Regions from separate parts of the Streptomyces sp. NPDC048612 genome, predicted to be linked through region 1. Evidence: riboswitches for the same ligand, from Rfam matches in the RefSeq annotation. Region 1 holds a riboswitch; each other region holds the start of a gene.
The links. A riboswitch is a leader RNA that binds a small molecule or an ion and turns the genes downstream of it on or off. The one in region 1 is predicted to bind thiamine pyrophosphate.

Region 1 (10,348 bases):
GCCACACCTGCCAGGGTGAGGCACCGAGCACGGCGGCCGCCTCCCGCAGCCGGCCGTCGACCGCCCGGAGCACCGGCAGCATCGTGCGGACCACGAACGGCACCCCGACCAGCGCCTGGGCGAGCGGCACCAGCCACCACGAGGCACGCAGATCGAGCGGGGGCGCGTCGAGGCTGATCAGAAAGCCGAAGCCCACGGTCACCGCGGAGACCCCCAGGGGCAGCATCAGCAGGGCGTCGAAACCGCGGACGAACCGGCTGATCGCGGGGGTCCGCCCGGACGGGCCGCGGCGCAGCCGGGGCAGGGTCAGCGCGGCGGCCGCCAGTCCGCCCACCACCAGCGCGATCGCGGTGGCCGCCGCCCCGTAGGCCAGGGAGTTCCCCAGGGCGTCCAGGGGGGCGACGGCGAAGGTGCTGTCGGCGTTCGCGGCGGACCCCAGCGAGGTGTAGAAGACCGTTCCGTAGCCGTCCGGCCCGGCGAACGACCGCTCCACGAGCACCAGCAGCGGCGCCAGGAGCAGGACGGCGATGACGGCGAGCGTGCCCCACAGCAGCGCCCACTGGCCGGGGCCGCGCGGCCGGTGGGCGGTGCGCGCCGCGTCCACGAGCCGGAGCGCGGACTCCCGGCGGCGCACGGTCCAGGCGTGCAGCGCCAGTACGCCCAGCACCGCGGCGAACTGGACCAGGGTGAGGACGGCGGCGGTCGGCAGGTCCAGGAAGTCCGCGGTCTGCCGGTAGATCTCCACCTCCAGCGTGGAGAAGGCGGGGCCGCCCAGGATCTGCACCACCCCGAAGGAGGTGAAGGTGAACAGAAAGACCATCAGGGCGGCGGCCGCGACGGCCGGCCCCAGCGCGGGCAGCGTCACCCGCCGCCAGGCCTCGAACCGCCCGGCTCCCAGCACCCGCGCCGCCTCTTCCTGCCGCGGGTCGAGCTGCCCCCAGAGCCCGCCGACGGTCCGGACGACCACGGCGTAGTTGAAGAAGACATGCGCCAGCAGGATCGCCCACACCGAGGTGTCCAGGCGCACGCCCCACAGGTCGTCCAGCAGCCCGCCCCGCCCCAGCAGCGCGAGGAAGGCGGAGCCGACGACGACGGTCGGCAGCACGAACGGCACCGCCACGACCGCCCGCAGCGGCTGCTTTCCGGGGAAGTCGAAGCGCGCGAAGACGTAGGCGCCGGGCAGCGCGATCAGCAGGGTCAGCCCGGTCGAGGCGGCCGCCTGCCAGACGGTGAACCACAGCACATGGACGATGTCCGGGTCGCTCAGCACGGCACCGAACCGGCCGAGCTGCCACTGCCCGCCGTCTTTGAGCCCCCGCCCGACGATGGCCACCACGGGGTAGGCGAAGAACAGCGCGAAGAAGGCGAGCGGCACCGCCATCAGGCCGAGCCGCACCGCCGTTCCCCGCGCGGGCCTGCCGCGCCGGGCACCCGTGGTGTCCGGGGGCGTTACTTCAGTACGAGCGAGGACCATTGCTTGATCCACTGTTCGCGGTTCTTCGTGACCGCCGCGGGGGCCAGCGTCGTCGGCTTGTCGATCGCCGTGCCGTAGCGGGTGAACACCTCCGGCACCGCGGCGTCCGCACGGGCCGGGTTGACGAACATCTTCAGCGGTACGTCCTCCTGGAACTTCTTGCTCAGCAGGAAGTCCAGCAGCGCCTTGCCGCCCTTCTCGTTCCGCGCGCCCTTGAGCAGACAGCCGAACTCGATCTGCCGGAAGCAGGTGCCGGCCGCGACACCGGTCGGCGCCTCCTTGGGCGCGGGCTTCTTGGCGAGCACCTCGGCGGGCGGGCTGGAGGCGTACGAGACCACCAGCGGCTTGTCGCCCTTGCCCTTGCCGGCCGCGGAGCCGGAGAACCGGTCGTTGTAGGCCTGGTCCCAGCCGTCCACGACCTCGACACCGTTGGCCTTGAGCTTCTTCCAGTAGCTCTGCCAGCCCTTCTCGCCGTACTTGGCGATGGTGCCGAGCTGGAAGGCGAGCCCCGGCGAGGACGTGGCGGGGTTCTCCGTGAGGAGCATGCCCTTGTACTGGGGCTTGAGCAGGTCGTCGAAGGTCTTCGGCGGGGCGATCTTGTGCCGGTCGAAGTAGCCGCGGTCGTAGTTGACGCAGGTGTCGCCGTAGTCGAGCGGCGTGACCCGGTGCGCGCCCTTGTCGAGCTGGAGTTCCGCGGGCACCTTGTCCAGTCCCTTGGCCTCGTACGGGCTGAAGAGCCCCTCGTCCAGGCCGCGCGAGAGCAGGGTGTTGTCGATCCCGAAGAACACATCGCCCTGGGGGTTGCCCTTGGACAGGATCGCCTGGTTCACGGCCTTGCCGGCGTCCCCGCCCCGCAGGACCGTCACCTTGTAGCCGCTCTCCTTCTCGAAGGCGGCGAGGACGGACTTGGACGCGTGGAACGAGTCATGGCTGACGAGGGTGACGGTCTTGGCGTCGGCGCTCCCGCCGCCCTGGCCCCCGCAGGCGGCGAGGGCGGCCGTGCCGACCGCGGCGGCCACCACCGCCGCGGTGATCCTGCTGGTGGTGTTCACTGACTTCCTCCTGGCTGGCCAGGAAGAGACGCGGCCCTGCCCCGGTTCCACTGCTCCGTCGTACGCGGACGTACCGGACGGAGGGGACCCGGGGCAGGGCGCAACAGCATGAGTGACGACCGAACTTCCTACCCGGAATGACCCGGGCGAGGTTCAAGGGTCTGCGGGCACCGTAGGACTACGGCGCTTCCGCACTCTCAGCGCTGTGGCGCTCCCCTGTCGGAATGTGTGCTTGTTCGACCACACCGTACCAGCGGGCGGTCAGCGCTCCGAGGCCGCGAGCTGACCGCAGGCGCCGTCGATCTCCTGGCCGCGAGTGTCCCGAACGGTCACCGGCACCCCGTGCGCCTCGATGGCCTGGACGAACGCCCGCTCGTCCTCGGGACGCGAGGCGGTCCACTTCGAGCCGGGCGTCGGGTTCAGCGGAATGAGGTTCACATGGACCCGCTTGCCCTTCAGCAGCCGCCCGAGCAGATCACCGCGCCACGCCTGGTCGTTGATGTCCCGGATCAGCGCGTACTCGATCGAGATCCGCCGCCCGGACTTCTCGGCGTACTCCCACGCCGCGTCCAGCACCTCCCGCACCTTCCAGCGCGTGTTGACCGGCACCAGGGTGTCCCGCAGCTCGTCATCGGGGGCGTGCAGCGACACGGCCAGCCGGCACTTGAAGCCCTCGTCGGCGAACCGCAGCATCGCCGGCACCAGGCCGACGGTGGAGACGGTGATCCCCCGCTGCGACAGCCCCAGCCCGTCCGGCTCGGGGTCCGTCAGCCGCCGGATCGCCCCGACCACCCGCTTGTAGTTGGCGAGCGGCTCCCCCATCCCCATGAAGACGATGTTGGACAACCGCGCCGGCCCGCCCGGCACCTCCCCGTCACGCAGCGCACGCATCCCGTCGACGATCTGGTGCACGATCTCGGCGGTCGAGAGGTTACGGTCCAGCCCCGCCTGGCCGGTGGCGCAGAACGGGCAGTTCATCCCGCAGCCGGCCTGCGAGGAGATACACATGGTGACCCGGTCCGGGTACCGCATCAGCACCGACTCGACGAGCGTCCCGTCGTGCAGCTTCCACAGCGTCTTGCGCGTGGTGTCGTCATCGCACGAGATGTGCCGCATGACCGACATCAGATCCGGCAGCAGCTCACTCGCCAGCTTCTCGCGCGCCGCCGCCGGAATGTCGGTCCACTGCGCCGGGTCATGCGCATAACGGGCGAAGTAGTGCTGCGACAGCTGCTTCGCACGAAACGGCTTCTCCCCGATCGCAGCCACCGCTTCGCGACGCTCGACAGGACTGAGATCGGCAAGGTGCCGCGGCGGCTTCTTGGCCCCGCGCGGCGCGACAAAAGTGAGTTCTCCGGGTGCAGGCATGGTGGGTCCAGTGTGGCAGATCATTTACGGGGGCCCAGGTCGGAGCTGCGAGGGGATAGTCACGCGGTGTGGCCTCCTGCCGTAGGCAGTCCGCCTCGCACGGCCCAGGACTCTGGTCAGGGTGCTACTCGTAAACGGTGGCTGCGCTCAGGGCTCTGGCGAAGAAGACCCAGTCACCGTTGTCAGGTAGGTCGTGACCGGCACTCCGATACCAGCCGGCCGCGTCATCGACCCAAGCGGCGAGAGCCTCCAGGAAGTCACCAAGGTCGGCGTTGTCCCACGAGGCGGCGCTGTCGGCATAGTCACGGTGCAGGGAGCGGACAAACGACGCCAGCGCTTCCCTGCTATCCACGCGGTCAGGAGACGAAGTCATGGGCCTGGACGCTACCGCCCTTGGGACTACTGCTTTGCAGGTCTGGCAGTGATCGCCGCGACGGGCCTGCTGGTCGGTAGTCGTTGATGTCAGCGATGCATGTCAGGCGATGCGTTCCGCAAGGCTGTCGAACCCCGCTCCGCCATGATCCGATGGCAACCAAGGGTTGGCAGTGGCTCTGGGCTCGGGCCCAGGCAAGCTCGTGGGGGGGGCACATGCAGTGGTCAGCGGTTGTTGCCACGGCTCTGGGCACGGTTCTTGGTGTGGTCAGCACGCTCGTTGCTGACCACGTCCGATGGCGCCGTGACACATCAGAGCGGGAGCGTGATGCACTGCGCACCGCCTGCATGGAATACCTCACGGCACTCGCTCAGGCCCGGGACGCATTTTCCCGGGGCGAGCTTCGTCCGGAACGCATCGGCAACGGTCACGTCGCGATCGGCGAGCATGGTGTGTACGCAGCACAGCATCAACTGCAATTGGTGGCCCAGCAGCCGGTTGTCGAAATGGCCGGACGCGCCACTCTCAGCGTGCTCGACTTCCACGACGTCGTGGTTGCCGGTCATGACTCGGACTCCGTGGAGTACCTCCGTGCCTGGCGGGCCGCTCGCGAGGCCCGCAGCGCGTTAACCGACGAGATGAGGACGGCTCTGCAGCGAACCTGAGACGAGGTATACAAGCATCCAGGTGGAACACGCAACTCCTCTCCCTGAAGCGTACTGGGCAGGCGCCACTAAAAAGCGTGCAGGCCAAGCCTAGGGGCAGGAGAGGGGTTTTAGGGCCGATTCTTAACGGGGCTTCTTGCTCTGAGCCCTGTTGGGGAATCTCAATGAACTGAATATCTGCAGGTCCACACCGTGGCCGTTCGCGCCTGAGCAACAGAGCGCTACAGTGCCCTACCGAGAGCTTCAGAACGGGGGGATGGATTGTGCGAGGACGTAACGCGGCCACCTGTGCGCTTCTGGTCGTCACCCTGGCCGGGTGCAGCGGCACTCCACACAACGACGAGGGGAAGAAAACGGCCTCACCTCGGCCGTCCATCGCTGACTTTGTCGGCAAGACCAAGAGCGAAGCAGATTCCGTACTGAGCTCGCCGATGACGTTGAGGGCCTATCTGGACGTAGAAACGAAAGCGGATCGCAGTGATTCCACATTCGATACATGGATCATCTGCAAGCAGAAAGTGCAGCGGGACGGCCCTGTGATGTTCTCTGTCGCCGCCACCCGCGAAGCCTGCGGATTGCCCTCGGTGCCTGATAGCCCGGAACCTCATTCGCCCTCCCCCGACGTCGTGGACGAGGTTCCCGCATCATCAGACAAGGACGATCGATACGCCGACGCCGTGAAAACCCGCGCCCCCGGACTCGGACCGGTGGAAGCCGACGACCTCGGAGTTCAGGGGCAGCTCATATGTACAGAACTCGATGCGGGTGACAGCCCCCGAGAAGTACTCGAAACCGCGCAGGCCGCATACCCGGGAGCGAAGGGGCTGGCCATCGTTACCGAAGCCCCGCCCGTCTACTGCCCGTCGCATACGTCCGCTGTGGCGGCAGCACTGAAGTAACTCGCGGACCAATCCGGAAAGCCCAGGTCGGAACACTGGGCCACGGAGAGCACAGTCACCCGTGGTGGTCCGCCTGCCGGTGCGAGGCGCCGAGCCGGACCAAGCCTCTCGCAGCCGCGCCCCACCAAAGAGACCAAGCCGACGTGTCCACCCCCCGCCGCCTTCGTTGGCCACCGCGCCATGGTGGCGGGTGTGGGGTACGTCAGGAGCGTGGAGCAGTGGCCGTGACCCGTTGGATCGTGATCAACGTGCCTTCCTGGCTGCTGCTGGCCGGGCTCGTCGTCGGCATCGCCGGCGGGACGGCGGCCTTCCAGGCGGTGGTCCGGCACCGCATCCCCCGCGTCAAGCGGGGCGAGCAGAACGAGATCGCGCAGTTCCTCTTCCCCGTGATCGCGGTCGTCTACGGATTCCTCATCGGCTTCATCGTTCTCGCCCTATGGGGCCAGGTGAACGCCGCGGACCAGACGACCCGGACCGAGGGCGCCATGGCGACGCAGCTGGCCAGGAGCCGCGAGGTGTTCGGCAGGGCCGAGAGCGCACGGATCAGGCAGAGCCTGTTGGCGTACGGACGCGCGGCGGCGGCCGAGTGGCCCCGGGCCGCGGCAGGCGATGCCACGCCCGGGGCCGAGAACGCGCTGAACCGCCTGCACAGCACGTACGAGCGCATTCAGCCCCGCAACGACACCCAGCGGGCCTTCCTCACCAGCTCGCTCGCGTCCCTGAGGGAACTGAGCCTCGCCCGCACGGAACGACTGCTCGAGGCACGCACCAACATCGGCCCGCCCCTGTCCCTGTGGCTCGCGGTCCTTCTGACCAGTGGACTGGTCCTCGGATTCTCCGCCACCTTCGGCTCCGAGCAGGCCCTGATCCACTACGGGATGGTCGCGGCGGTGAGCGTCCTCGTCGCCACCAACCTGTTCCTGGTCACGGAACTGTCGTATCCGTTCCTCGGCGAGTTCGCCACGTCGCCGGAGCCGCTGCGCGCGGCGGTCGAGACCCTGTCGCCACCCTGATAGCCGGCGGGCGGACTCAGGGGAGGGAAGGCACGGAAAAGGGCAGGGAGAGGATTCCTCTCCCTGCCCTCATCTGCGAGTACCCAGCGGTCAGCCGGAGCCCACGAAGACCACGAACAGCAGCCAGACCACGGGCGCGGTCGGCAGCAGCGAGTCGAGCCGGTCCATGATGCCGCCGTGACCGGGGAGCAAGGTGCCCATGTCCTTGATGCCGAGGTCCCGCTTGATCATGGATTCGCCGAGGTCGCCGAGGGTCGCGCTGGCCGCGACGGCGAGGCCGAGCAGCAGGCCCTGCCACCAGGCGCCGCCCGTGATGAGGAACTCCATGCACAGCGCACCGGCCGCCATCGCGAAGAGCACCGCGCCGACGAGTCCCTCGCGGGTCTTCCCGGGGCTGATGCGCGGCGCGAGCTTGTGCTTCCCGAACCGCCAGCCGACCGCGTACGCACCGGTGTCGCTGACGACCGTCAGCAGCAGGAACGTCAGCACCCGCTGCGGCCCGTCGTCCTCGGCCGCGAGCATCAGCGCCACGAACGTCGCGAGGAACGGCACATAGAACGCCGCGAAGACGCCGGCGGTGACGTCCCGCAGATAGTTCTCGGGCGCCTCGGTCATCCGCCACACGAGCACGGCGAGCGCGGTGAGCGCCATCGCCACCCAGGCTCCCTCGGCGCCGCGGACGTATCCGGCGACCACCATGGCGGTGCCGCCGACCGCGAGCGGCACCAGCGGCACCTTGATGTCCTTGCGCTCCGCCAGCCGCGAGGTCAGCTCCCACAGGCCCACTACTACGGCGATCGCTATCACGCCGATGAAGACGGGCTTGTAGACGAAGAGCGACGCGAGAATGATCGCGCCGAGGCCGACGCCGACCCCTATGGCGGCGGGCAGGTTGCGGCCCGCGCTCTTCTTCTTCGGCTTCTCTGAGTCCGGCGAGCTGTCGGACCCGGAAAGAGAGGTGGGCATGGGCTCCTGCGGCTTTTCGTCGCGGAACAGGGGGCCGCTCCGTCGAGCAGCCCCCCGGTCGTCCAGGTGGTCCCGGCTATCCCGGATGTCCCGATATCCCCGGTTGTCATCCTGGCGTCCGCCTTGCCCGGGCACAAAGGGCATGGGCCGAGTCTGCGCCGCATCGCCCCGGTCGTACACCGGACCCGCCGGAACGGGGGGCGCCGACCCGCGCAGCGAGGGGGCCGGGCCGTGGTCGGGCGGTCCCCATTGACCGGCGCCGGGCGGGGCCCCCCAGGAAGACTCGTTCATCAGACCTCGAGGAGCTCGGATTCCTTGTGCTTGAGCAGCTCGTCCACCTGCGCCACGTACTTCGCGGTGGTGTCGTCGAGCTCCTTCTCGGCGCGGCGCACCTCGTCCTCGCCGGTCTCCTTGTCCTTGACCAGCTTGTCGAGGGTCTCCTTGGCCTTGCGCCGGACGCTGCGGATCGAGATCTTCGCGTCCTCGCCCTTGTTCTTGGCGACCTTGATGAACTCCTTGCGGCGCTCCTCGGTCAGCTCCGGGAACGTCACTCGGATGATGTTGCCGTCGTTGCTCGGGTTGACGCCGAGGTCGGAGTCGCGGATGGCCTGCTCGATGTTGCGCAGCGCGCTCTTGTCGAACGGGGTCACCACGGCCATCCGCGGTTCGGGAACCGAGAACGACGCCAGCTGGTTGATCGGCGTCATGGCGCCGTAGTAGTCCGCCACGATCTTGTTGAACATCGCCGGGTGCGCACGCCCGGTGCGAATCGCGGCGAAGTCCTCCTTGGCGACCACGACGGCCTTCTCCATCTTCTCCTCGGCCTCGAGGAGGATCTCTTCGATCACCACTTGCTCCTGGTCTTTTCGGTAAGAAGCAGAGCCTCGCCCCTGCCGCGCGTGTTCTCCTGCACGGTGTCCGACCGGCAGGCCGTTGTCCATCCCCGTACCGGGGTCTTACCCCGGTACGGCGTTGCCGCCCGTACGGGCCGATGCCCGTACGGAATCGCGGCAGTTGAGGCCGTCAGGCCCGGGTGTCCTGATCGCTGACGAGCGTGCCGATCTTCTCACCCTTCACCGCACGCGCGATGTTGCCCTCGGCGAGCAGCTCGAAGACGAGGATCGGGAGCTTGTTGTCCCGGCACAGCGTGATGGCGGTGGCATCGGCGACCTTCAGGTCCCGGGTGATCACCTCGCCGTATTCGAGGGCGTCGAACTTCACCGCGTCCGGGTTCTTCTTGGGGTCGGAGTCGTAGACGCCGTCCACCCCGTTCTTGCCCATCAGCATGGCCTCGGCGTCGATCTCCAGGGCGCGCTGGGCGGCGGTGGTGTCGGTGGAGAAGTACGGCATGCCCATACCGGCGCCGAAGATCACGACCCGGCCCTTCTCCAGATGGCGCACCGCACGCAGCGGAATGTACGGCTCCGCGACCTGCCCCATGGTGATGGCCGTCTGGACGCGGGAGTCGATGCCCTCCTTCTCCAGGAAGTCCTGGAGGGCCAGACAGTTCATGACCGTGCCGAGCATGCCCATGTAGTCGGAGCGGGCCCGGTCCATACCGCGCTGCTGGAGTTCGGCGCCGCGGAAGAAGTTGCCGCCGCCGATCACGATGGCGATCTCGTAGCCGTCGCGCACCACGGCGGCGATCTCGCGGGCCATCGCGTGCACGACGTCGGGGTCGACGCCCAGTCCGCCGCCGCCGGCGAATGCTTCGCCCGACAGCTTCAGCAGGAAGCGTCGCCTGCCGCCGTGGCCGGAATGGTCTGCGTGCGCGCCGTCGGCACCGTGATTCATTGAGCTCTCCTCGTGCACATACGAAGAAGGCCATTGCCGTGGGTCCTGGTCCAGATCCCTCTGCGGCAATGGCCTCCTCGTCACATCTGCGGCCGGCCGTTGAGCGGCCGACTGCGTACGACCCTAGCGGGGTCGTAGGTCATTCGCTGCCTTCGCGACAGGCTCAGATGCCGACCTTGATGCGCGAGAAGCGCTTCAGGGTGACACCGGCCTCCTGGAGGACCTTCTCGACGGACTTCTTGTTGTCGAGCGCGTACGGCTGACCGAGCAGCGTCGCGTCCTTGAAGAAGCCGTTGAGGCGACCCTCGACGATCTTCGGAAGAGCAGCCTCGGGCTTGCCCTCCGCGCGGGTGGTCTCCTCGGCGACGCGGCGCTCGGCCTCGACGACCTCGGCCGGGACGTCGTCCTTGGCGAGGTACTTCGGCGCGAACGCGGCGATGTGCTGGGCGATGCCCTTGGCGACCTCGGCGTTCTCCTTGTCGAGCTCGACGAGGACACCGATCTGCGGGGGAAGGTCGGGCATGGTGCGGTGCATGTACACCGACACGTAGCCGTCGGAGAACTGCGCGAAGCGGTCCAGGACGATCTTCTCGCCCAGGGTGGCGTTGGCCTCGTCGACGAACGCCTGGACGGTCTTGCCGGCCTCGATCTCGGAGGCGAGCAGGGCCTCGAGGTCGGCCGGAGCGGTCTTCGCGACGTGCGCGGCGATCTCGTTGGCGACGGCCTGGAACTTCTCGCCCTTGG
Region 2 (10,348 bases), on a different contig from region 1:
CCGCGCACCCCGTGTCGTTCCCCCCGGGCACGCGCAGAAAAGTGCGCTGCCCTGGCACGGATCGTTCCCCCATCGATCCGACCAGGACAGCGCTTCCCCCGTGCTCCCCCGTGTTCCCCCGTCACGTCCGGGAGCCGCGCCGCTCCGCCGCCCCGTGTCGGCGGTGCGGCGCCGCTTCCCTTCCGTGGTCCCCACTCTTCCGTCCGGGCGGGCTCCGGCCCATCCGCGTACCTACTCATCTCGGCGTCTGAGTACGGATACTCAAAGCTGAGCACCGGCCCCCAGCCCGGGGCCTACGATCTGCGGCGTGTCCGTACTTCCCTTGGTGTTCACCAGTGGCTGGGCGAGCGGGATCAACGCCTATGCCGTCGTCCTGCTCTTCGGGCTGCTCGGCGCGGCCGGCCTCACCGACGAGGTGCCCGCCGCGCTGCAGCGCCCGGACGTGCTGATCGTGGCCGGGGTGCTGTTCGTGGCCGAGGCCGTCGCCGACAAGGTCCCGTACGTGGACTCGGCCTGGGACGCCGTGCACACGGTGGTCCGGCCGGTCGCGGGCGGTGTGGTGGCGGCGCTGCTGGCCGGCCACGACGGGTCGCTGCCCGAGCTGGCGGCGGGCGCGGTGGGCGGTTCCACGGCGCTGCTGAGCCATCTGGTCAAGGCGGGCACGCGGATCGCGGTCAACACCTCGCCGGAGCCGGCCAGCAACATCGTGCTGAGCCTGGCCGAGGATCTGGGCGTCGCGGGGCTCATCGCCCTCGCCGTGTTCCACCCGGTGGCCGCCGCGGTCATCGCGGGGACCCTGCTGGCCGCGGGGATCGCGGTGGTGGTGTTCCTGTGGTCGCGCATCCGCCGGTTCCTCCAGCGGCGGCGGCAGCGGCGCACGGAGAAGCGGCTCGCCACGGCGGGCGGTGCGGCGCCTCCGGTGGCCTGACGGCGGGCTTCCACCGGTGGCGTGCGGCCGCCGGCAGGCCCGTTCTCCACAGCCGTGCGGGCGTTGTCAGTGGGTCCGGATAAAGTCGCAGGCATGGCACGGATTGCGGTGATCGGCGCCGGGATGGGCGCGATGGCGGCCGCTGCCCGGCTGGCCGTCGCGGGCCACCGGGTGGCGGTGTTCGAGCGGGACGCGACGTACGGCGGCGCGGTGCGGCGGCTGGCCCGGGACGGCTTCGCCTTCGACACGGGACCCGGACTGCTGCATCTGCCGGCCGTCTACCGCGACCTGTTCCTCAAGACCGGACGGGAGCCGCTGGAGAGCTGTGTCGACCTGTCCCAGGTCGACCCCGCCGCCCGCCATGTCTTCGCCGACGGCACCGCGTTCTCGCTGCCGAACGCCTCGCGGGCCGGCGTGCTGGCGGCCCTGGACGAGGCGCTGGGCGCGGGCTCCGGGGAGCGCTGGAGCGACCTGGTGGCCCGCGCCCGCGACGCCTGGGACGCCACCCGGCGACCCCTCCTGGAGGAGCCGCTGTGGCAGGACTGGCGGGTGCTGGGGCGCGATCCGTATCCGGCGGTCCGCAGGCGCGGCCTGTTCGGCCGGGGCAAGGGGCCCACCACCGCCACCCTCGCCGAGGTGGCCCGCCGCGAGCTGGCCGATCCCCGGCTGATCGCACTGCTGGAGAGCCATGCGCTGGCGTACGGCTTCGACCCGCGCAGCGCCCCGGCGAGCGCCGTCGTGCTGCCGTACATGGAGCAGACCTTCGGCAGTTGGTATCCGCGCGGCGGGATGCGGGCGCTGGCTGAGGCGCTGTACGAGCGCTGTGTGGCGCGCGGGGTGGAGTTCGGTTTCGGGGCGGCGGTGACCGGGATCGTGGAGAAGGACGGCCGGGCGGCGGGCGTGGAGCTGGCCGACGGCCGGGTGTCCGAGGCGGAGTTCGTGGTCGCGGGCGTCGACCCGGTACGGCTCGTGGAGCTCTGCCGGGGGCGGGAGCCGTGGGGTGCGGAGGATGTCCGCCCCGCCCTGGGGCCGGGCGACCGCGCCACCGCACGGCTCACGGTCTGCCTCGCGCTGCGCGGCGCGCGCCCCGGGGACGCCGCTCACCGGACGGTGGTCCATGCCGCGGACCGCACGGCCGAGCTGGCGGGCGTGTTCGGCGACGGGTACGGCCTGCGGACCCCCTGCGAGCGGCCCACGGTGACGGTGCTGCGTCCGGACGACCCGGCCACGCGGCCCGACGACGCCCATGAGGCCGTGACCCTGACGGCGACGGTGGCTCCGCCCGGACCGGTCGACTGGTCCGACGGGGAGGCCCTCGCGGCCGACGCGGACCGGATGACCGAGGCCGCCGAGGCCGCGGTTCCCGGGCTGCGGGAGCGGGTGCTGTGGCGGGAGGTGCTGCCGCCGTCGGATGAGGCGCTGGTGCCGGGTCCGGCACTGGCGGGCCGGGAGGGCCGGTTCCTGCGGCCCGGCAACCGCACCCGGATACCGGGGCTCTACGCGGTCGGCGGCTGGTCGCACCCGGGCGGCGGCCCGGCCCATGCCGGGATGTCCGGTGCGATCGTCGCGGGCCTGATCGTGAACGGCGACGACTGGCACGGCTCCACGTGACGCACCACGGGAGTTGAGGGCCCACGGCAGGCCGGGCGCGCACCACCACAGGTGAGCAACGGCCTTGCGAGCGGCGCCACTTGCCGCGGAGGCCCGTCGCCCCGTCGTCTGTGACGGGATCGCAGCGGCCGCGGCCCCGGCTCCGGCGCCCGTCACGGTCACCCGCCCGGCCGTCGCGTCACCGGCCCGGCCGGCGGCTCAGTAGCGGTACTGCTGCCCGTCGTAGCCCGGCTGCTGGTAGGGCGGGTAGGGCTGCTCGGGCGGGAGGTCGCCGTCGCGCTGCTGGGGGACCCAGACGCCGCCGGGCGGGGTCTCCCCGTAGCCCTGGCCCGGGTACTGGCCCAGCGGCTGCCCCTGAGCGTCGTACTGCTGCGCCGCGTAAGGCGGTTGGGCGTAGGGGTCGGACTGCTGGTACGGGTCGTAGGCGTACGGCTGGGTGCCGAGGTAGGGGTCGGCGTAGGGCGCCTGTCCGCCCTGGCCCGCGGCGTCGCCGTATCCCGCGTAGGGGTCGGCGTAGGGGTCCTGCGCGGCCGGGCCGCCCTGGCCGTAACTCCCGTCGTACGCATAGCCGTTGCCGTTGGCGGCGGCGCCGTTGTAGGCGTCGTAGCCGTAACCGTCCTGCTGACCGCGGGCATCGGGGCTGTAGACGCCGTACTGGCCGGTCTCCTCGGGCATCGGCTGCGGAGCGTAGACCGCGGCGGCTTCGGCCCGTGTGTAGTCGTCCTGGACGGCGAACGCCTGCGTCGCGTACGGGTCCTGGTCCTGCTGCGGCTGGTAGGGGTCCTGGCCGCGGTAGCCGTCGTCGGGGGTGTACGGGTAGCCGCCCGGCCCGCCGTAGGAGCCCTGCCCGACGAAGGTCTCCTGGGCGGCGAAGGCCTCCTGCCCCGCGGTGGTCTGCTGCTGTGCGGCGAAGGTGTCCTGGGGCGCGAACACGTCCTGCCCGGCGGCGGTTTCCTGCGCGGCGAAGACGTCGCGGCTCTGGAAGCCGCCGGTGCTCTCGAAGGTGTCCGGGCCGCCGTCGGGGACCGGGCCGCTGCCGCCGGTGGGCGGTACCGCCTCCAGGCCGGAGACCTGGAGGGTGGGTTCCGCTGCCGCCGGGCCGGACGGGCGGGCCCGCCGGCGCCGGCTGTCGCCGGACTTGCCGACGCCCAGCGCCCAGCCGGTGGTGAAGCCGCGGCGGAAGGAGAGCGTGACCTGCGTCTGCCCGAGGGCGAAGGCGATCAGGCCCAGCCCGATCACGATCACCGAGGGGATGACCACGCCGATGACCACACCGAGGAAGCCGGAGAAGGCGAGCAGCCGCCAGCGCAGCCGTGCCTTGTTCTGGAGCAGCACCTCACCGAGCAGCCACAGGGCGACCAGACCGAACGCGATGTAGAGGATCGTCCAGCCCATATACGCCCCTCTTCCGCCGCCTCGCCGGCCACCGTGATCAGGACTGCTGGTGCAGCCCCAGATTCTCGTAGATTTCCAGGGTCGCCGTGGAGTGGTTCAGGGTAATGAAGTGCAACCCGGGAACATCCTCGGCCATCAAGCGTGCGCACAGTTCCGTTGCGTACTCGATCCCAATGGAGCGTACCGCCGCGGGGTCGTCCTTGACGGCCAGGATGCGCTCGGCCAGCTCCGGCGGGAACGCCGCATTGCTGAGCTGAGCGAACCGTTCGATCTGGCGCACGTTCGTCACCGGCATGATCTCCGGAATGATCGGCGTGGAGCAACCCGCAGCCGTGACCCGGTCCCGGAGCCGGAAGTAGTCCTCCGGGTAGAAGAACATCTGCGTGATGGCGAAGTCCGCACCGGCCCGGCACTTGGCGACGAAGTGTGCCACATCGGCGTCCCAGTCGGTCGAGCGCGGATGCATCTCGGGGAAGGCCGCGACGCCGACGCAGAAGTCGCCGGACTCCTTGATCAGCCGGACCAGGTCGGCCGCGTAGTCGACGCCGTCGGGGTGCCGGACCCACTCGCCCATCGGGTCGCCGGGCGGGTCCCCGCGCAGCGCGAGCATGTTGCGGATTCCGGCGTCGGCGTACTGGCCGATGATGTTGCGCAGGTCCGCGGTGGAGTGGTTGACGGCGGTGAGGTGGGCGACCGGGGTGAGGGTGGTGTCGGTGGCGATGCGCTCGGTGGCGCGCACCGTGCCGTCACGGGAGGTGCCACCGGCGCCGTACGTCACGGAGACAAACGTCGGGGAGACGGCCTCGATCCGACGAATGGCGTTCCACAGGGTCCGCTCACCCTTCTCGGTCTTCGGGGCGGCGAACTCGAACGAATAGGACTGCTTGCCGGAAGCGAGCAGTTCGCGCACCGTGTGCGCACGATCAGTCCTGGTGGAAGCTGTACCTAGGGCCATACCGGCAGGTTAACCAGCGGCGGGGCGCGTACCAACCGTCTTCGGCGTAATGCCTGGTTGGTCGGGTTCGTGTCCACTGGCTGGACATTTCCCGGTGGCCCGGACGACGGAGAACCGCCACTCGCGCGCCGGCCGCACGCCGGGACGTGATTCCGGTCACCCCGGGTGCCGCGGCCCGCGGGACGCGTGTGCCTAGGCGTCCCAGGACCGGATGCGCTTGGCCAGGGACGCGGCCGCCGCTCCCGGGTCGTCCGCCTCGGTGATCGCGCGGACCACGACGACCCGCCGGGCACCGGCCCGCAGCACCTCGTCCAGATTCCCGGCGTCGATCCCGCCGATCGCGAACCAGGGGCGCTCGGGGGCGCGGGCCGCGGTGTAGCGGACCAGGTCGAGGCCGGGGGCGTGACGGCCCGGCTTGGTGGGCGTGGGCCAGCAGGGGCCCGTGCAGAAGTAGTCCACCCCGTCCTCGGTGAGCGCGGCGTCCACCTCCGGCTCGGCGTGGGTGGAGCGGCCTATCAGGACGTCCTGGCCGAGCAGGGCGCGGGCGGCCGGGACCGGCAGATCACCCTGGCCGAGGTGCAGCACCGCGCTGCCGGCCGCGTGCGCGACATCCGCCCGGTCGTTGACCGCGAGCAGTGTGCCGTGCCGCCGGCAGGCGTCCGCGAAGACCTCCAGGTGCCGGAGTTCCTCGCCGGCCTCCATGCCCTTGTCGCGCAGCTGGACGATGTCCACGCCCGAGGAGAGCACCGCGTCCAGGAACTGCGGGAGGTCGCCCTGCCGCTTCCGGGCGTCCGTGCAGAGGTAGAGCCGGGCGTCGGACAGGGCCTGTCGTGCGGTGGTCATCGGGCGGCTTCCCCCCAGGTCGGGGGCGTACGGGCCGGGCCTTCCGGCACGTACGCCCCTCGGGTGCGGTTACGGATGCGGGTACGGCGGCCTCAGGGGGGCGCGCCGGGCGGGTCAGACGGCGAGCGCCTGGGCCCGGCGCTTCACCTCCGTGCCGCGATTCTCGCGCAGCGCCTGTGCGGGCGTGCCGGGCAGGCTCTCATCCGGGGTGAACAGCCACTCCAGCATCTCCGCGTCGGTGAAGCCGTCGTCCTTGAGGAGGGTGAGGGTACCGACGAGGCCCTTGACCACCTTGTCGTCCTGGATGAAATCGGCGGGCACGTGCAGCGCCCTGTTCTCGCCGCGGCGCACCGCGATCAGCTGGCCCTCCTTGACCAGCTGCCGGACGCGCGTCACCTCGACGCCGAGCTGTTCGGCGATATCGGGGAGGGTGAGCCAGGCGGGGACGAGTCCATCGATGTTTGCGTCAATCTCGGTCACAGGACAAGCCTGCCACCTCGCACTGACAGCCGGTAGCCGGGCATCGCCATCAGGGGCTTCCTGCACACCGGAGGGTGACGGCGGCCGCCCGGCAACCGGCGGCCCGGAGTCCGCTACACGGCCGCGGCCTTCAGCGGTACGGACGCGTTCGCCGCCCGCTCCCGGTCCAGTGCGACGCCCCGCTCGATCAGCTTGCGCCCCTGGGCGAGGTCCCGCGGCCGCCCCACGGCCAGCAGCGCGACGAGCCGTCCCTGACGCAGCCAGATCACCGACCAGGCGGCGCCGGCCGGGTCGCCGCGCCAGACCAGTTCGTCGGCGTTCCCGTGGTGGCCCGCGTACTGCACGAAGCGGCCGAACTGCTCCGACCAGAAGTACGGGACGGGGTCGTAGACCATCCCTTCGGCGTCGCCGCGGGCGATGTTCTCGGCGACCGTACGGGGGCCCTGGAGGGCGTTGTCCCAGTGGTGGATCAGCAGGCGGGTGGCGTAGCGGGCGGACGGGAAGGAGGCGCAGTCGCCGACCGCGTAGACGTCGGGGACGGAGGTGCGCAGCCGGTCGTCGGTGAGGACGGAGCCGTCCTGCGGGGAGACCTCGACGCCGGAGCCGGCCAGCCAGGCGGTCGCGGGGCGGGCGCCGATGCCGATGACCACCGCGTCGGCGGGCAGCGTCGCGCCGTCCGCGAGGGTGACCGCGCCCGCGGTGACGGACGCGACCCGGGCGCCGGTGCGCAGCTCGGCCCCGGCGTCCGCGTACCAGCCGGTCATGTGGGCGGCCACCTCGGCGGGCAGCGCACCGGCCAGCGGGCGGTCGGCGGCCTCGACGACGGTGACCGCGCAGCCCGCCTCACGGGCCGCGGTCGCGAACTCGGCGCCGATCCAGCCGGCCCCGACGACCACGATCTCGTGCTGCGCGGCGAGCACCGGGCGCAGCCGTTCGGCGTCGTCGAGGGTACGCAGCAGGTGGACGCCGGGCATGCCCTCACTGCCGGGCAGCACGACCGGGTCGGCGCCGGTGGCGATGACCGCGTAGTCGTAGGGGACGGGCCCCTCGGCCGTCTCGACGAGGTGGGCGTCCGGCACCAGGCGGGTGACCGGGCGGCCCAGGTGGAGGTCGATGTCGAGCCCGGCGAAGTCGATGTCGAAGGCGGCGCCCTCGGTCTTGCCCAGCAGGAGGGCCTTGGACAGCGGCGGGCGGTCGTAGGGCTGGTGCGGCTCGTCACCGAGGAGCGTGATCTCGCCGCGCCAGCCCTGTTCGCGCAGGGCGACCGCGGTCTGCACACCCGCGATTCCGGCGCCGACGATCACGACGCGCGGCGTGTGGTCAGGGGCCTGGGAGGACTTGCTCTGCTCGCTCACCCGATCACTCTAGGACGGCCCGTGACGCCGCCCGCAGCAGCACGCAAGGAGATCTCTGACACACCGTCACCGCCGCGGGACCCGGAGTACCGGCCCCCGGGGGCCGGAGGACGGTCCCTTACGGCCCGTCGCGGCACCGTACTAGGGTGACGGTTACACGCACTCGCGGGAGCCCGGACGTACCGGGCTGAGAGGGAGGCTGGCCGGCCTCCGACCGTACGAACCTGATCCGGGTCATGCCGGCGAAGGGAGGGGCTGAACTCTCATGCACGCATCTGCCACACCGGCGGGACCGGCCGCGCCGCGTCCTGATGTGCTCGTCCTCGGCGGCGGTGTCATCGGCCTGGTCACCGCCTGGCGGGCGGCCGGCCGCGGGATGACCGTCGCGCTGGCCGACCCCGCGCCCGGCGGCGGCGCGGCCCGGGTCGCGGCCGGGATGCTGGCCGCGGTCACCGAGCTCCACTACGGCGAGCAGACCCTGCTGGGCCTCAATCTCGCCTCGGCGCAGCGCTACCCCCGCTTCACCCAGGAGCTGGAGGAGGCCACCGGGCAGCGGATCGGCTACCGGCGCTGCGGCACCCTGGCCGTCGCGCTGGACGCCGACGACCGTGCCCACCTGCGCGAGCTGCACGCCCTGCAGACCCGCTCCGGGCTGGACTCCCAGTGGCTCACCGGCCGCGAGTGCCGCCGCCTGGAGCCGATGCTGGCCCCCGGGGTGCGCGGCGGGCTGCGAGTGGACGGCGACCACCAGGTCGATCCGCGGCGGCTGGTGAGCGCCCTGCTGGCCGCCTGTGAGCGCGCCGGAGTGGCGTTCCACCGGAGCGCGGCGGCGCGGCTGACGGTCGGCGGCGGGCGCGCCACGGGCGCCGAACTCGCCGACGGCACACGGCTGTCGGCCGGCCAGATCGTCCTGGCCACGGGCAGCCACAGCGGCCGGCTCGCCGGGGTCCCCGACGAGGTGCTGCCGCCGGTGCGGCCGGTCAAGGGCCAGGTGCTGCGGCTGCGGCTGCCACGGGTGCCCGCGGGCAGTCCCGCCTTCCTGTCGCGCACCGTACGGGCCGTGGTGCGCGGCGGGCCCCTCTACCTGGTGCCGCGGGAGAACGGCGAGCTGGTCGTCGGCGCCACCAGCGAGGAGCTGGGCTGGGACACCACGGTGACCGCGGGCGGGGTCTACGAGCTGCTGCGGGACGCTCATGAGCTGGTCCCGGGCATCACCGAGCTGGCGCTGACCGAGACCTGCGCCGGGCTGCGCCCCACCTCCCCCGACAACGCGCCGCTCCTGGGGCCGACCGCCCTGCCCGGCCTCCACCTGGCCACCGGCCACCACCGCAACGGTGTGCTGCTGACACCGGTCACCGGTGACGCGATGGCCGAGGCGCTGGCCACCGGGAGCCTCCCCGAAGAGGCCCGCCCCTTCTCCCCCGCGCGTTTCTCCCCCACGCCTGAACGGCGCGGGGGGACCCCCATCGCCACGACGGGGCCGGAGCGCACCCGCGCCCCCGAGGAGCAGCCCGTATGAGCAAGCGAACCGTGACCAGGTGCCCGGGTGGCGACGGCGCACCCGCCGAACGAAGCGAGGCCGGCGCATGAGCGCGTCCACCGTGTCCGTGTCCGTCAACGGCGAGACCCGGGAGATCCCCGGCGGGCTCACCCTCGACCGGCTCGTCGCGACCCTGTCCCAGGCACCCGCCGGGGTGGCCGCGGCGGTCAACGAAACCGTGGTGCCGCGCACCCAGTGGCCCGCCACCCCGCTCGGCGACGGCGACCGCGTCGAGGTGCTCACCGCGGTCCAGGGAGGCTGATCCGCAGACATGACCGACGATCCGTTCACCCTCGCCGGCACCACCTTCGCGTCCCGGCTGATCATGGGGACCGGCGGCGCGCCCAGCCTCGACGTGATGGAACGGGCGCTGCTCGCCTCCGGTACGGAGCTGACCACGGTCGCCATGCGGCGGCTGGACCCGACCGTGCAGGGCTCGGTGCTGTCCGTACTGGAACGCCACAAGATCCAGGTGCTGCCGAACACCGCGGGCTGCTTCACCGCCGGTGAGGCGGTGCTCACCGCCCGGCTCGCCCGCGAGGCGCTCGGCACGGACTGGATCAAGCTGGAGGTCGTCGCCGACGAGCGGACCCTGCTGCCCGACCCCATCGAGCTCCTCGACGCCGCCGAGACCCTGGTGGACGACGGCTTCACCGTGCTGCCCTATACGAACGACGACCCGGTGCTGGCCCGCAAGCTGGAGGACGTGGGCTGCGCCGCGATCATGCCCCTGGGCTCGCCGATCGGCTCCGGCCTGGGCATCCGCAACCCGCACAACTTCCAGCTGATCACCGAACGGGCCACCGTCCCCGTCATCCTCGACGCGGGCGCCGGCACGGCCTCGGACGCCGCCCTGGCCATGGAACTGGGCTGCGCCGCGGTGATGCTGGCCTCCGCGGTGACCCGGGCCCAGGAGCCGGAGCTGATGGCGACGGCCATGCGGCACGCGGTGGCGGCGGGACGCTTGGCCCACCGAGCCGGCCGTATTCCGCCCCGGCGGTTCGCGGTGGCGTCCTCGCCGGCGGAGGGTGTGGCGGCCTTTGACCCTGAGCGGCCCGCTTTTTAGCCCCCACGTTTTCGGCTTTCCCGCCGTGGTGGCTCGCGCCGTTTCGGCTCCGCTGCGCGGGGCGTGGGCGCGGGTGATGCTTGCGCTTCCCCGCCGTTGCGCCTGCGGCGGGCGGGGTCCGCTGCGCGGGGCTGTCGGAGTGCGGTGACGGGCCGGAGGGGCCTGGTGTGTGGAC
Region 3 (10,348 bases), on a different contig from region 1:
GACGATGCCGGTGACGACACCCATCGCGATGTTGATCAGAAACAGCTTGCCCCAGAACTTGGTGGCCTTGAGGTACTTCTCCTTACCCGTGCGTACCCATGCGGTCTCGAGTCCGGCCACCAGAGCGGCAAGGGAGATCGTCAGGGGGACGAACAGGAAGTGGTAGACGGTCGTGATGCCGAATTGCCATCGCGCCAGAGTCTCTGGCGCCAACGCCAGTTCCATGTCGTGCTCCTTACGTCGCCGTGTCGCGCCACGGCAATGCCCCTTTTGCAACGCATAAACGCCACATAATGGACGAGCTTGTGAACGCGTTCACATTCACAAGCAATTATCTCCTACGGCTTTCGGCCACATCCGAGGGGGGTACGTGACCGCGGTCACGCCGGTGCGAAAACAGTCCGAGGCCGCGGGTCGACGGACCCGCGGCCTCGGAAAAACGCCCCTGCGACGGCCTACAGCGCCTTCCGGAACTCCTCCGTGGCCTGCAGGAACAGATCCATCGCCGGGCTCTCGCCGATCGTCACCCGCACCCCCTCGCCGGGGAACGGCCGCACGACCACTCCGGCCCGCTCACAGGCCGCCGCGAAGTCGGCCGTACGGTCCCCCAGCCGCATCCACACGAAGTTGGCCTGCGATTCCGGGACCGTCCAGCCCTGCCCGAGCAGCCCGTCCACCACCCGCGCCCGCTCCGCCACGAGGGCGTCGACCCGCTCCAGCAGCGCCGCCTCGCTGCGCAGCGAGGCCACCGCCGCCTCCTGGGCGAGCTGGCTGACACCGAAGGGCACCGCCGTCTTGCGCAGCGCCGCGGCCACCGGCTCATGGGCCACCGCGAAGCCGACCCGCAGCCCCGCCAGGCCGTACGCCTTGGAGAAGGTCCGCAGCACACACACATTGGGGCGGTCGCGGTAGAGATCGATACCGTCCGGCACCTCGGCGTCCCGGATGAACTCGCGGTAGGCCTCGTCCAGCACCACCAGCACATCGCCCGGCACCCGGTCCAGGAAGGACTCCAGCTCCGCACGGCGTACGACGGTACCGGTGGGGTTGTTGGGGTTGCAGACGAAGATCAGCCGGGTCCGCTCGGTGATCGCGGCCAGCATCGCGTCCAGGTCGTGCACGTCGCCGGAGGTCAGCGGGACCTGCACGGGCGTGGCACCGGAGACCTGGGTGATGATCGGGTACGCCTCGAACGAGCGCCAGGCGTAGATCACTTCGTCCCCGGGCCCGGCCGTCGCCTGGACCAGCTGCTGGGCCACCCCGACCGATCCGGTGCCCGTTGCCAGGTGCTCGACCGGCACCGAGAACCGCTCGGACAGCTCCGCCATCAGCCCCGTGCAGGCCATGTCCGGGTAGCGGTTGAAGGCCCCGGCGGCGGTCACCGCGCTCTCCAGGACGCCCGGCAGCGGCGGATAGGGGTTCTCATTGGAGGACAGCTTGTACGTGACGGGGCCGTCGGCCGCCGCCGGCCGGCCCGGCTTGTAGGTCGGGACACCGTCCAGCGCAGCACGCAGCTTCGGGGTCTTCTCGCTCACCGCAGGTCCTCCTCGACCGTCCGCTCATCTCCAATACTGCACACCTTATGAGGATTGACCCGTTCGGCGGCAGCCCCGGCCCGGCAGCGGCCTCGCTCCGCGCTCCGGACGGCCCTCCGGAGATCCCGCGCGGAGCCCCGTGGGAGCGCTCCCCGGACCGGCGCACGCCGGTGGCTTACGCCGTGGCGCGCGTCCCCCGTCAAGGTGACTTGAGACCGGTTCGGGACCGGAACCGATCGACAGGTGACGGCAGAAAAACTCCCCCGGAATGATCACTTTCTGCGTCAACTTCCTTTATTTTCCAGGGAATTGCGGATTGATCACCGTGCAGAAACGTGCCTTTCCACGGCCGTTGGCCGAGCCCCGTGAATGCCTCTAACGAGCCCTACTATCGGCTCGCCATGACAGCAGCAGGGAAGCACCAGGTGAGCCGGTCGACCGGTCGCCGGCTGGGACGGGCGGGCATCCGGGACGTGGCCGCCGCAGCCGGTGTGTCGATCACGACCGTCTCCGACGCGCTCAACGGCAAGGGCCGGCTTCCGGATGCCACCCGTAGCCATGTCCGCGAAGTGGCCGACCGGCTGGGCTACCGCCCGTCCGCAGCCGCCCGCACCCTCCGTACCGGCAAGTCGGGGCTCCTCGGCCTGACCGTGACCACGTACGGGGACGAACCCTTCACCTTCACCGAATTCGCCTACTTCGCCGAGATGGCCCGAGCCGCCACCTCGGCGGCCCTGGCCCGCGGCTATGCGCTGGTCATCCTCCCGGCGACCTCCCGCCACGACGTGTGGTCCAACGTCGCCCTCGACGGGACCGTCGTCATCGACCCCGCCGACGGCGACCCCGTCGTCACCGAACTCGTCCGGCACGGCATCCCCGTCGTCTCCGACGGCCGCCCCGGCGGCACGCTGCCGGTCACCGGCTGGGTCGACAACGATCACGAGGCGGCCGTCCTCGGCCTGCTCGACCATCTCGCCGACGCCGGCGCCCGCCGCATCGGACTCCTCACGGGCAACACCACCGACACCTACACCCGGCTCTCGACCACCGCCTATCTGCACTGGTGCGAGCGGGTCGGCCAAGATCCGGTGTACGAGTCCTACCCGGCGCACGACCCGTGCGCGGGGGCCGTCGCCGCCGACCGGCTGCTGGCCCGCCCGGACCGCCCGGACGCCGTCTACGGGCTCTTCGACCCCAACGGCACGGACCTGCTCGCCGCCGCCCGGCGCTACGGCCTGCGGGTGCCGGAGGACCTCCTGCTGGTCTGCTGCAGCGAGTCCACGCTCTACGCCGCCACCGAACCGCCGATCACCACGCTGAGCCTCAAACCGCGACGCATCGGCACCGCCGTCATCCAGATCCTCATCGACGCGATCGAAGGGCTGGACCACGGCCGGCCCATCGAACAGGTGATACCCACGGATCTCATCGTCCGTGCCTCGTCCCAGCGAAGGTCACCGCGCACGACCGTCAGTCCGCCGCGGGGACCGGCAGGCGACTGAAGGGGCTCCCGCATACGGACGACCGGGCGTTCTCAGCTACCAGGAAAAAACAGGGCGATCACGGGATAAACCAGCCTCGAATGCCGGGCTCCGGTGGATTGACCACCCCCGGGTGCGTCACAACCCGCGACCAGCATTCCTATGATGGGCGGACGACACTGCGGACCGCCGTCGACCAGGCAAAGGTCCGAGAGGTGCACGGCGGCGCGAGGTGGAGGGGTCGATGACTCAGGGGGCCAGTCTGGGACCCATGGTGCGGACCATGGCGGGAGAAACTCCGGCGCCTGCTCCGCCGCCAGGAGTGCCTTCCGGCACGCCCGCAGGGTCCCCCGTGCCGCCCGTCGGCCCGCCGCTCCACCTGCCCGCGGGCGCCCCGGCCGCGCCCCCCGCGGCACCGCCCGCCGAGCTGCCCGAGGAGTACACCCCGACCGCGCGGGACCTCCCGGTCATCACCCCCGGCCGTACGGACACCCTCATCGACCGCCCGGCGGTCGTCCCGGTGCCCGAGCCGGCCGGGGACCCCGACGCGCCCGAGGGCATGGGCCCGTTGTACGTCGTCGGCGATGTGCACGGCTACTACGACGAGCTGCGTGAGGCGCTGGCCGCCGAGGGCCTGATCGACGCCGACGGCAACTGGGCGGCGGGCAACGCCCGGCTCTGGTTCCTCGGCGATTTCACCGACCGCGGCCCGGACGGGATCGGCGTCATCGACCTCGTCATGCAGCTCTCCGCCGAGGCCGCTGCGGCCGGCGGCTACTGCAAGGCCCTGATGGGCAATCACGAACTGCTGCTGCTGGGCGCCAAGCGGTTCGGCGACACGCCCGTACAGTCCGGCGCCGGCACCGCGTCCTTCCAGGCCGCCTGGCTCCTCAACGGCGGCCAGAAGTCCGACATGGACCGCCTGGAGGACCACCACCTCCAGTGGATGGCCCGGCTCGACGCCGTGATGGAGGAGGACGGGCATCTGCTCGTGCACTCCGACACCACCGCCTACCTCGAATACGGCGACTCCATCGAGGCCGTCAACGACACCGTCCACGACGTACTCACCCGCAGTGAAGCGGATGAAGTCTGGGATCTGTTCCGGAAGTTCACCAAGCGCTTCGCCTTCCGCGACGAGTCCGGCTCGGACGCCGTCCGGGAACTCCTCGACGCCTACGGCGGTGACCGCGTGGTCCACGGCCACAGCCCGATCCCGTATCTGCTGGGCGAGGTCGGCGCGGAGGAAGGCGAGAGCGAGGCCATCGCCGTCGACGGTCCGCATGTCTACGCCGACGGTCTGGCGATCGCCATGGACGGCGGTGTCACGATGGCCGGAAAACTGTTGGTCGTTCAACTTCCGCTGGCCGGCTGAGAATTGCCGGAGGAGTCTGCCGCCGGTCGGCCGGCGGCAGGACGAAAGCCGGGGGCGGCACCGGCAAAAACCGGTCGTGGCATTACTCAATTTCCGCAAACTCTCTGTCACGGCGTGCCGGAGTCGCTCTACCATCGGTCTATCCGTAGCAGGCTCTCCTCCGTTTCCGCCCACTGCCCGGCCAACGCCGGCCGTACGGCCCTACGGAGCATCGGGGGACCCATATGAACAGCGCTCCGCACCTGCTGAACGAGGACCGCGCGGACTTCGCGCGCATCCTCGATGAGGCGCTGCGTACCGCCCCATACCGCCCGGACGACCTGACCGACGCCACGGGACACCCGCTCAACACCGAGCAGTTGCGCACGATGGCGCTCGGCGCGACCACCGCCATCGCCGCCTGCGCCGCGGCCGAATACCAACGCTATGTGCAGCTCCGCGCCGCACTGCGCGCACCGGCGCCCCTCGCGTCCGCCGCCGATACGGGCGGCGAGGAGCAGAGCGTGGCCGCCGGCGGGAGTCCGGACCCGGACAGCGCCACGATCCTGGAAGCGGCCGAAAGCACCGGCGCGGGGCTGACCGCCATGATCGCCGTGCTCGCGCCCCTGCTCGCCGGTATCGCCGCGGTCCTCTTCCTCCTCATCGGGTACGTGCTGCGCGCCATCAGCCCCGACAAATCCCTGGCCCAGCCGCTGATCAGCGTCGGCTGGATCTTCGCGGCGCTGACCGCGGCGGGCGGTCTCGTCGCCATGGCCGGACTGCTCCTCACGGCGCTGCGCAACGGCGCGTCCGCCCAGGTCGCCGGAGCCGAACCGGCCGAGGCACTGGACCGGGCCCGCGAGGACTGGCACCGCGCCCTCCTGGAACGCGGTCTGCTGCCCTTCCTCCGCACGGCCCTCACCGACCCCACCGCCGGCCCGGACGACGGCCCCGAACGCCATGTCCCACGCCGGACCACGTCCTCCGAGAGCCGTATCCCCACCCTCGGCTACACCCGCCCCGAGTTCACCAGCCCCGACAGCGGCTCCTTGGGCTCCCGCCCGCGCTACTCCAGCCCGGACTTCACCAGCCCGGACTACGGCGGGCCGGATCACCAGCAGGAGTAGGGCGGCGCTTTCGGGCCGAGCCCGCGCGGGTACGGTCCTGCGGCCTCGGTGGGCGCGCGCCGTGGCGCCGGCACCGGGAAGGCCCCCGCCCGTCGTCGGGCAGGGGCCTTTCCCCGAGTGCGTCCGGGCGGAACGGCCAGACGGGACGGCTAGTCCGCGATCGGCAGATAGACGCGGTTGCCCGCCGCCGCGAACTCCTTCGACTTCTCGGCCATGCCGGCCTCGGGGTCGACGGCCAGATCGCCGCCGTGCTCGCGGCGGATGTCCTGACTGATCTTCATCGAGCAGAACTTCGGGCCGCACATCGAGCAGAAGTGAGCCGTCTTCGCCGGTTCGGCGGGCAGCGTCGCGTCATGGAAGGCGCGGGCCGTGTCCGGGTCGAGGGCCAGGTTGAACTGGTCCTCCCAGCGGAACTCGAAGCGGGCGTCCGAGAGCGCGTCGTCCCACTCCTGGGCGCCCGCGTGGCCCTTGGCCAGGTCCGCCGCATGGGCCGCGATCTTGTAGGTGATGACACCGGTCTTGACGTCGTCGCGGTCCGGCAGGCCCAGGTGCTCCTTGGGCGTGACGTAGCAGAGCATCGCGGTGCCCCACCAGGCGATCATCGCCGCGCCGATACCGGAGGTGATGTGGTCGTAGGCCGGGGCGATGTCGGTGGTCAGCGGGCCGAGCGTGTAGAACGGCGCCTCCTCGCAGATCTCCTGCTGGAGGTCGATGTTCTCCTTGATCTTGTGCATCGGGACATGCCCCGGGCCCTCGATCATGGTCTGTACGCCGTGCCGCTTGGCGATGGTGTTCAGCTCGCCGAGCGTCCGCAGCTCCGCGAACTGCGCCTCGTCGTTGGCGTCCGCGATGGAGCCGGGGCGCAGACCGTCACCGAGCGAGAAGGTGACGTCGTAGGAGGCGAGGATCTCGCAGAGCTCCTCGAAGTGCGTGTAGAGGAACGACTCCTGATGGTGCGCCAGGCACCAGGCGGCCATGATCGAACCGCCGCGGGAGACGATGCCGGTCTTGCGGCGGGCCGTGAGCGGCACATAGCGGAGCAGCACACCGGCGTGCACCGTCATGTAGTCGACGCCCTGTTCGGCCTGCTCGATGACGGTGTCCTTGTAGATCTCCCAGGTCAGTTCCTCGGCCTTGCCGTCGACCTTCTCCAGCGCCTGGTAGAGGGGAACGGTGCCGATGGGGACGGGGGAGTTGCGCAGCACCCACTCGCGGGTGGTGTGGATGTTGCGGCCGGTGGAGAGGTCCATGACCGTGTCGGCGCCCCAACGGGTCGCCCAGGTCATCTTCTCCACCTCCTCCTCGATGGAGGAAGTGACGGCGGAATTGCCGATGTTGGCGTTCACCTTCACCAGGAAGTTCTTGCCGATGATCATCGGCTCGATCTCCGGGTGGTTGACGTTGGCGGGCAGCACCGCGCGGCCGGCCGCGATCTCGTCGCGGACGAACTCGGGCGTGACCTTCTCACGGAGGGCGACGTACTCCATCTCCGTGGTGATCTCGCCGCGCTGGGCGTACGCGAGCTGGGTGACCGCGCCCTCACGGCCGCGGCGCGGCTGACGGGGGCGCCCGGGGAAGACCGCGTCGAGGTTCTTGAGTCCGCCGCGCGGCGAGGTGTGCTTGAGGCCGTCGTCCTCCGGCCGCATGGGGCGGCCCGCGTACTCCTCGGTGTCACCGCGGCCGATGATCCAGTTCTCCCGCAGCGGTGCCAGACCACGGCGGACGTCGGTTTCGATATTGGGATCGGTGTACGGCCCTGACGTGTCGTAGAGCGTCACGTCCTTGCCGTTGGTGAGGTGCACCCGCCGGACCGGTACCCGAAGGTCGGGACGCGATCCGGAGACATAGCCCTTGTGCCAGCCGATCTGCGGCTTTTCGCCGTCGTTGGCACCGTTTTCGGGCGTGCGTGCATCCTGCAGAGTCATGGAGACCCAACTCCCTACGCCGGCATTACCCGGTAACAGGTTCGGCGGTCGACGCAGCGGCTTCCGTCCGCCGGCGTTTCACGTGAAACGCCGCTGGGACGAAGGTCAGCGCCCTCTCAGCCCGGTGCTCCGAGCTCCCGCGATTGCAAAGGTGCCACCACGGTAGCGGCCGATGTGGCGCGGTGAACAGTGGGCCCCTTGAGTTCTTGCGATGATCGGGCGGTGTCGCCTCATGAGTCCCACAGCCCCTCCGCCCCGCACTCCCACGGGCACGGCCATGGCCCTGCCGCACCCGTCTCCCGGCATCTGCGCAAGGTCATCGCGGCGGTGCTGATCCCGTTCGCGGCCGCTGTGGCGGTCGGCCTGGTCGTGCTCTGGCCCGGCGGAGCACCGCCGCACAAACCGTCGGGGGTCGGCTTCGACCAGCCCACCGAGACGGCCCGAGTGATCAAAGTGGTGGAGGTGAACTGCGCGGATGTCCATGCCGAGCAGCAGCCCCAACCCCCGTCGCCGACGGGGCAGCCACCGGCCGCGGGAGCGGACAAGGGAAAGCCCTGCCAGCAGGCGACGATCGAAGTCACCACCGGCCAGAACAAGGGGCACACCTTCCGGACCGTGGTGACACCGGACGCGCTGCGCCACTACACCACCGGCCAGGAGGTGGTGGTGGCGTACTCCCCCAAGGCGCCGAAGGATCTCCAGTACTCGGTCAGCGATGTGGACCGGTCGCTGCCGATGTGGCTGCTGGCCGCGATCTTTGCCTTCGCGGTCGTGATCGTCGGCCGGCTGCGTGGCGTCCTCGCGCTGGTGGCGCTGGCGGCCAGCTTCGTGGTCCTGACGCTGTTCATCCTTCCGGCGATCCTCCAGGGCTCCAATCCGCTGGTGGTGGCGGTGATCGGGGGCAGCGCGATCATGCTGATCGCGCTGTACCTGTGCCACGGGCTGACCGCCCGTACCTCCGTGGCCGTGCTCGGCACACTCGCGTCCTTGCTGCTGATCGGGCTGCTCGGATCGGTCTTCATCGGCTGGGCGCTGCTGACCGGCAACACGGATGACACGACCGGGCTGGTGCACGGTCTGTACCCGGACATCGAGATCCGCGGTCTGCTGCTGGCGGGGATCATCATCGGTTCGCTGGGTGTGCTCGACGATGTGACGGTGACCCAGACCGCCGCGGTCTGGGAACTCAAGGAGGCGGACCCGTCGGCCGGCTGGCGCAAGCTGTACAGCGCCGCGATGCGCATCGGCCGGGATCACATCGCGTCCGTCGTCAACACCCTGGTGCTGGCCTACGCGGGTGCCGCACTGCCCCTGCTGTTGCTGTTCTCGATCGCACAGAGCAGCGTCGGTACGGTCGCTTCGAGCGAGGTGGTCGCGGAGGAGATCGTCCGCACGCTCGTGGGCAGCATCGGACTGGTCGCCGCGGTGCCGCTGACCACGCTGCTGGCCGCGCTGGTCGTCTCGGCGGACCGGCAGGCCCCGGCGGCCCGGAAGGGGCGGGCCGCACCGGCGAGTGACGACCTGGGGGCCGGAGCCCCGGCCGGGGCGGCCTCCGGGACCGAGGCCACCGGCGGCGTGCCGACGAACCCCACGGGCGGCCGGCCGGGACGACGTGGGGGACGCGGCAAGCGGCGTAAGCAGTGAGGACGGGGACGGGAGCGGGGGAGGGCGGAGATGTGCCGGTCAGCCGGCCGGGGCCTCCGTGAGAATCCGGTCCAGCACGGCCTCGAGGGTGTCGCAGACCTCTTCCTTGCCCAGCGGCACCAGCCGGTCCGTGCGGTCCAGGAAGGCCACCAGCGGCGCCGCGCTCACCCGGAACAGCGCAGACTCGGCGCCGACCTGGAGGCTGATGAGGACATCGCTGAGGTTCTCGGGGGAGGCCGGCTCGATCCGCACATCCCCCTCACCGGACGGCCGACTCAGCCCGTCCAACAGCAGTTCCCGGCCGAACGCCCAGGTCACCGGCGCATCCCCGGGCAGGTCGAAGGTGAGGCGGACGGCGTACGGATCGGCGCTGGCGAAGTCCAGCTCCACCGGAATCCGGAACGCAAGCTCCTCCGAGACGACGAAGCTCATGATCACTTCTGCCTGAACTGTGTCGGTCATCAACCACTGCCCCGCACTTGATCGGAGATGGCCGGGAAAACCCCCGGTAGCCCTATTGGCGCCATCGTCTGCCACGCGCCAGCAGATCACAAGGAGTGAGTTTTCAGATACTGATAGAGAAGGCGAGTGTCGTTAGTGTCGTCTCCGCCATTTTCCGTAGTCGGTCTGTGACGGACCGCAATCGACGCAGTTCGTCCACGGGCAACGAAACCGCCAACGTCGCGGCGGCCGCCCCCACCTGGACGGGAATGGCGGCACACACCGTGCCCAGGGCATATTCCTGACGCTCGTAAGCGGCGTGACCGCGACGCACCGTATCCAAACGCCGCAGCAATTCGCCCTCAGATGACACGGAAAAGGGCGTTATCGACTGGACGGGATGGCGCGCGAGATGATCCTTCCGCGTCGGCTCGTCGAGCTGCGCCAGAAGACACTGCCCGATCGCGTGGGCGTGCGCGGTGGCGCGGAAGTCGGCCCACTCCACCACCGGCGGCCGCGCCGGATCACCCGTCACCGCCAGCACCTCGACTTCACCCTCACGGTAGACAGCGAAGTAGACGGCGGCGCCCAGTTCCTGGCCCACCACGGCCAGCGCTTCGGAGAGATGAGCCCGTTGCCGGCGCCCGGCCCCGGCCCGGCCGATCTCCTCGGCCGCCGCACCGAGGACGAAGACCCCGTTCTCCCGCTGGAGATAGCCCTCGTGCGTCAGGGTCCGCAGCAGGTGGTACGCCGTCGGCAGCGGCAGCCCGGCCTCTCGGGCCAGCTGCTTGGCGGGTGCGCCGTCGATATGCGCACCGGCCGCCTCCAACAGCCGGAGCGC

Region 2: it holds a riboswitch for thiamine pyrophosphate, as region 1 does, so the genes downstream of both, thiO (glycine oxidase ThiO) here and ACGFN2_RS27785 (thiamine ABC transporter substrate binding subunit) in region 1, are expected to answer to the same signal.
Region 3: it holds a riboswitch for thiamine pyrophosphate, as region 1 does, so the genes downstream of both, thiC (phosphomethylpyrimidine synthase ThiC) here and ACGFN2_RS27785 (thiamine ABC transporter substrate binding subunit) in region 1, are expected to answer to the same signal.

The regions. Positions count from the first base shown of each region.
Region 1 is NZ_JBICVV010000022.1:56,064-66,411, forward strand. Features, by position in the region: gene ACGFN2_RS27780 (ABC transporter permease) at 1-1,474, opposite strand, end outside; gene ACGFN2_RS27785 (thiamine ABC transporter substrate binding subunit) at 1,450-2,526, opposite strand; TPP riboswitch at 2,634-2,754, opposite strand; gene rlmN (23S rRNA (adenine(2503)-C(2))-methyltransferase RlmN) at 2,788-3,894, opposite strand; gene ACGFN2_RS27795 (hypothetical protein) at 4,019-4,267, opposite strand; gene ACGFN2_RS27800 (hypothetical protein) at 4,579-4,833, opposite strand; gene ACGFN2_RS27805 (DUF732 domain-containing protein) at 5,196-5,831, shown strand; gene ACGFN2_RS27810 (hypothetical protein) at 6,050-6,844, shown strand; gene ACGFN2_RS27815 (phosphatidate cytidylyltransferase) at 6,935-8,101, opposite strand; gene frr (ribosome recycling factor) at 8,101-8,658, opposite strand; gene pyrH (UMP kinase) at 8,834-9,604, opposite strand; gene tsf (translation elongation factor Ts) at 9,768-10,348, opposite strand, start outside.
Region 2 is NZ_JBICVV010000020.1:147,825-158,172, forward strand. Features, by position in the region: gene ACGFN2_RS26735 (DUF4126 domain-containing protein) at 308-928, shown strand; gene ACGFN2_RS26740 (phytoene desaturase family protein) at 1,022-2,539, shown strand; gene ACGFN2_RS26745 (hypothetical protein) at 2,738-3,934, opposite strand; gene metF (methylenetetrahydrofolate reductase [NAD(P)H]) at 3,972-4,889, opposite strand; gene thiE (thiamine phosphate synthase) at 5,082-5,732, opposite strand; gene ACGFN2_RS26760 (Rv2175c family DNA-binding protein) at 5,847-6,212, opposite strand; gene ACGFN2_RS26765 (NAD(P)/FAD-dependent oxidoreductase) at 6,326-7,567, opposite strand; TPP riboswitch at 7,723-7,835, shown strand; gene thiO (glycine oxidase ThiO) at 7,833-9,086, shown strand; gene thiS (sulfur carrier protein ThiS) at 9,154-9,369, shown strand; gene ACGFN2_RS26780 (thiazole synthase) at 9,379-10,173, shown strand.
Region 3 is NZ_JBICVV010000002.1:556,902-567,249, forward strand. Features, by position in the region: gene ACGFN2_RS05775 (cytochrome ubiquinol oxidase subunit I) at 1-225, opposite strand, end outside; gene hisC (histidinol-phosphate transaminase) at 456-1,535, opposite strand; gene ACGFN2_RS05785 (LacI family DNA-binding transcriptional regulator) at 1,937-3,037, shown strand; gene ACGFN2_RS05790 (metallophosphoesterase) at 3,288-4,391, shown strand; gene ACGFN2_RS05795 (hypothetical protein) at 4,616-5,497, shown strand; gene thiC (phosphomethylpyrimidine synthase ThiC) at 5,647-7,422, opposite strand; TPP riboswitch at 7,417-7,573, opposite strand; gene ACGFN2_RS05805 (YibE/F family protein) at 7,645-9,066, shown strand; gene ACGFN2_RS05810 (SsgA family sporulation/cell division regulator) at 9,106-9,528, opposite strand; gene ACGFN2_RS05815 (IclR family transcriptional regulator) at 9,632-10,348, opposite strand, start outside.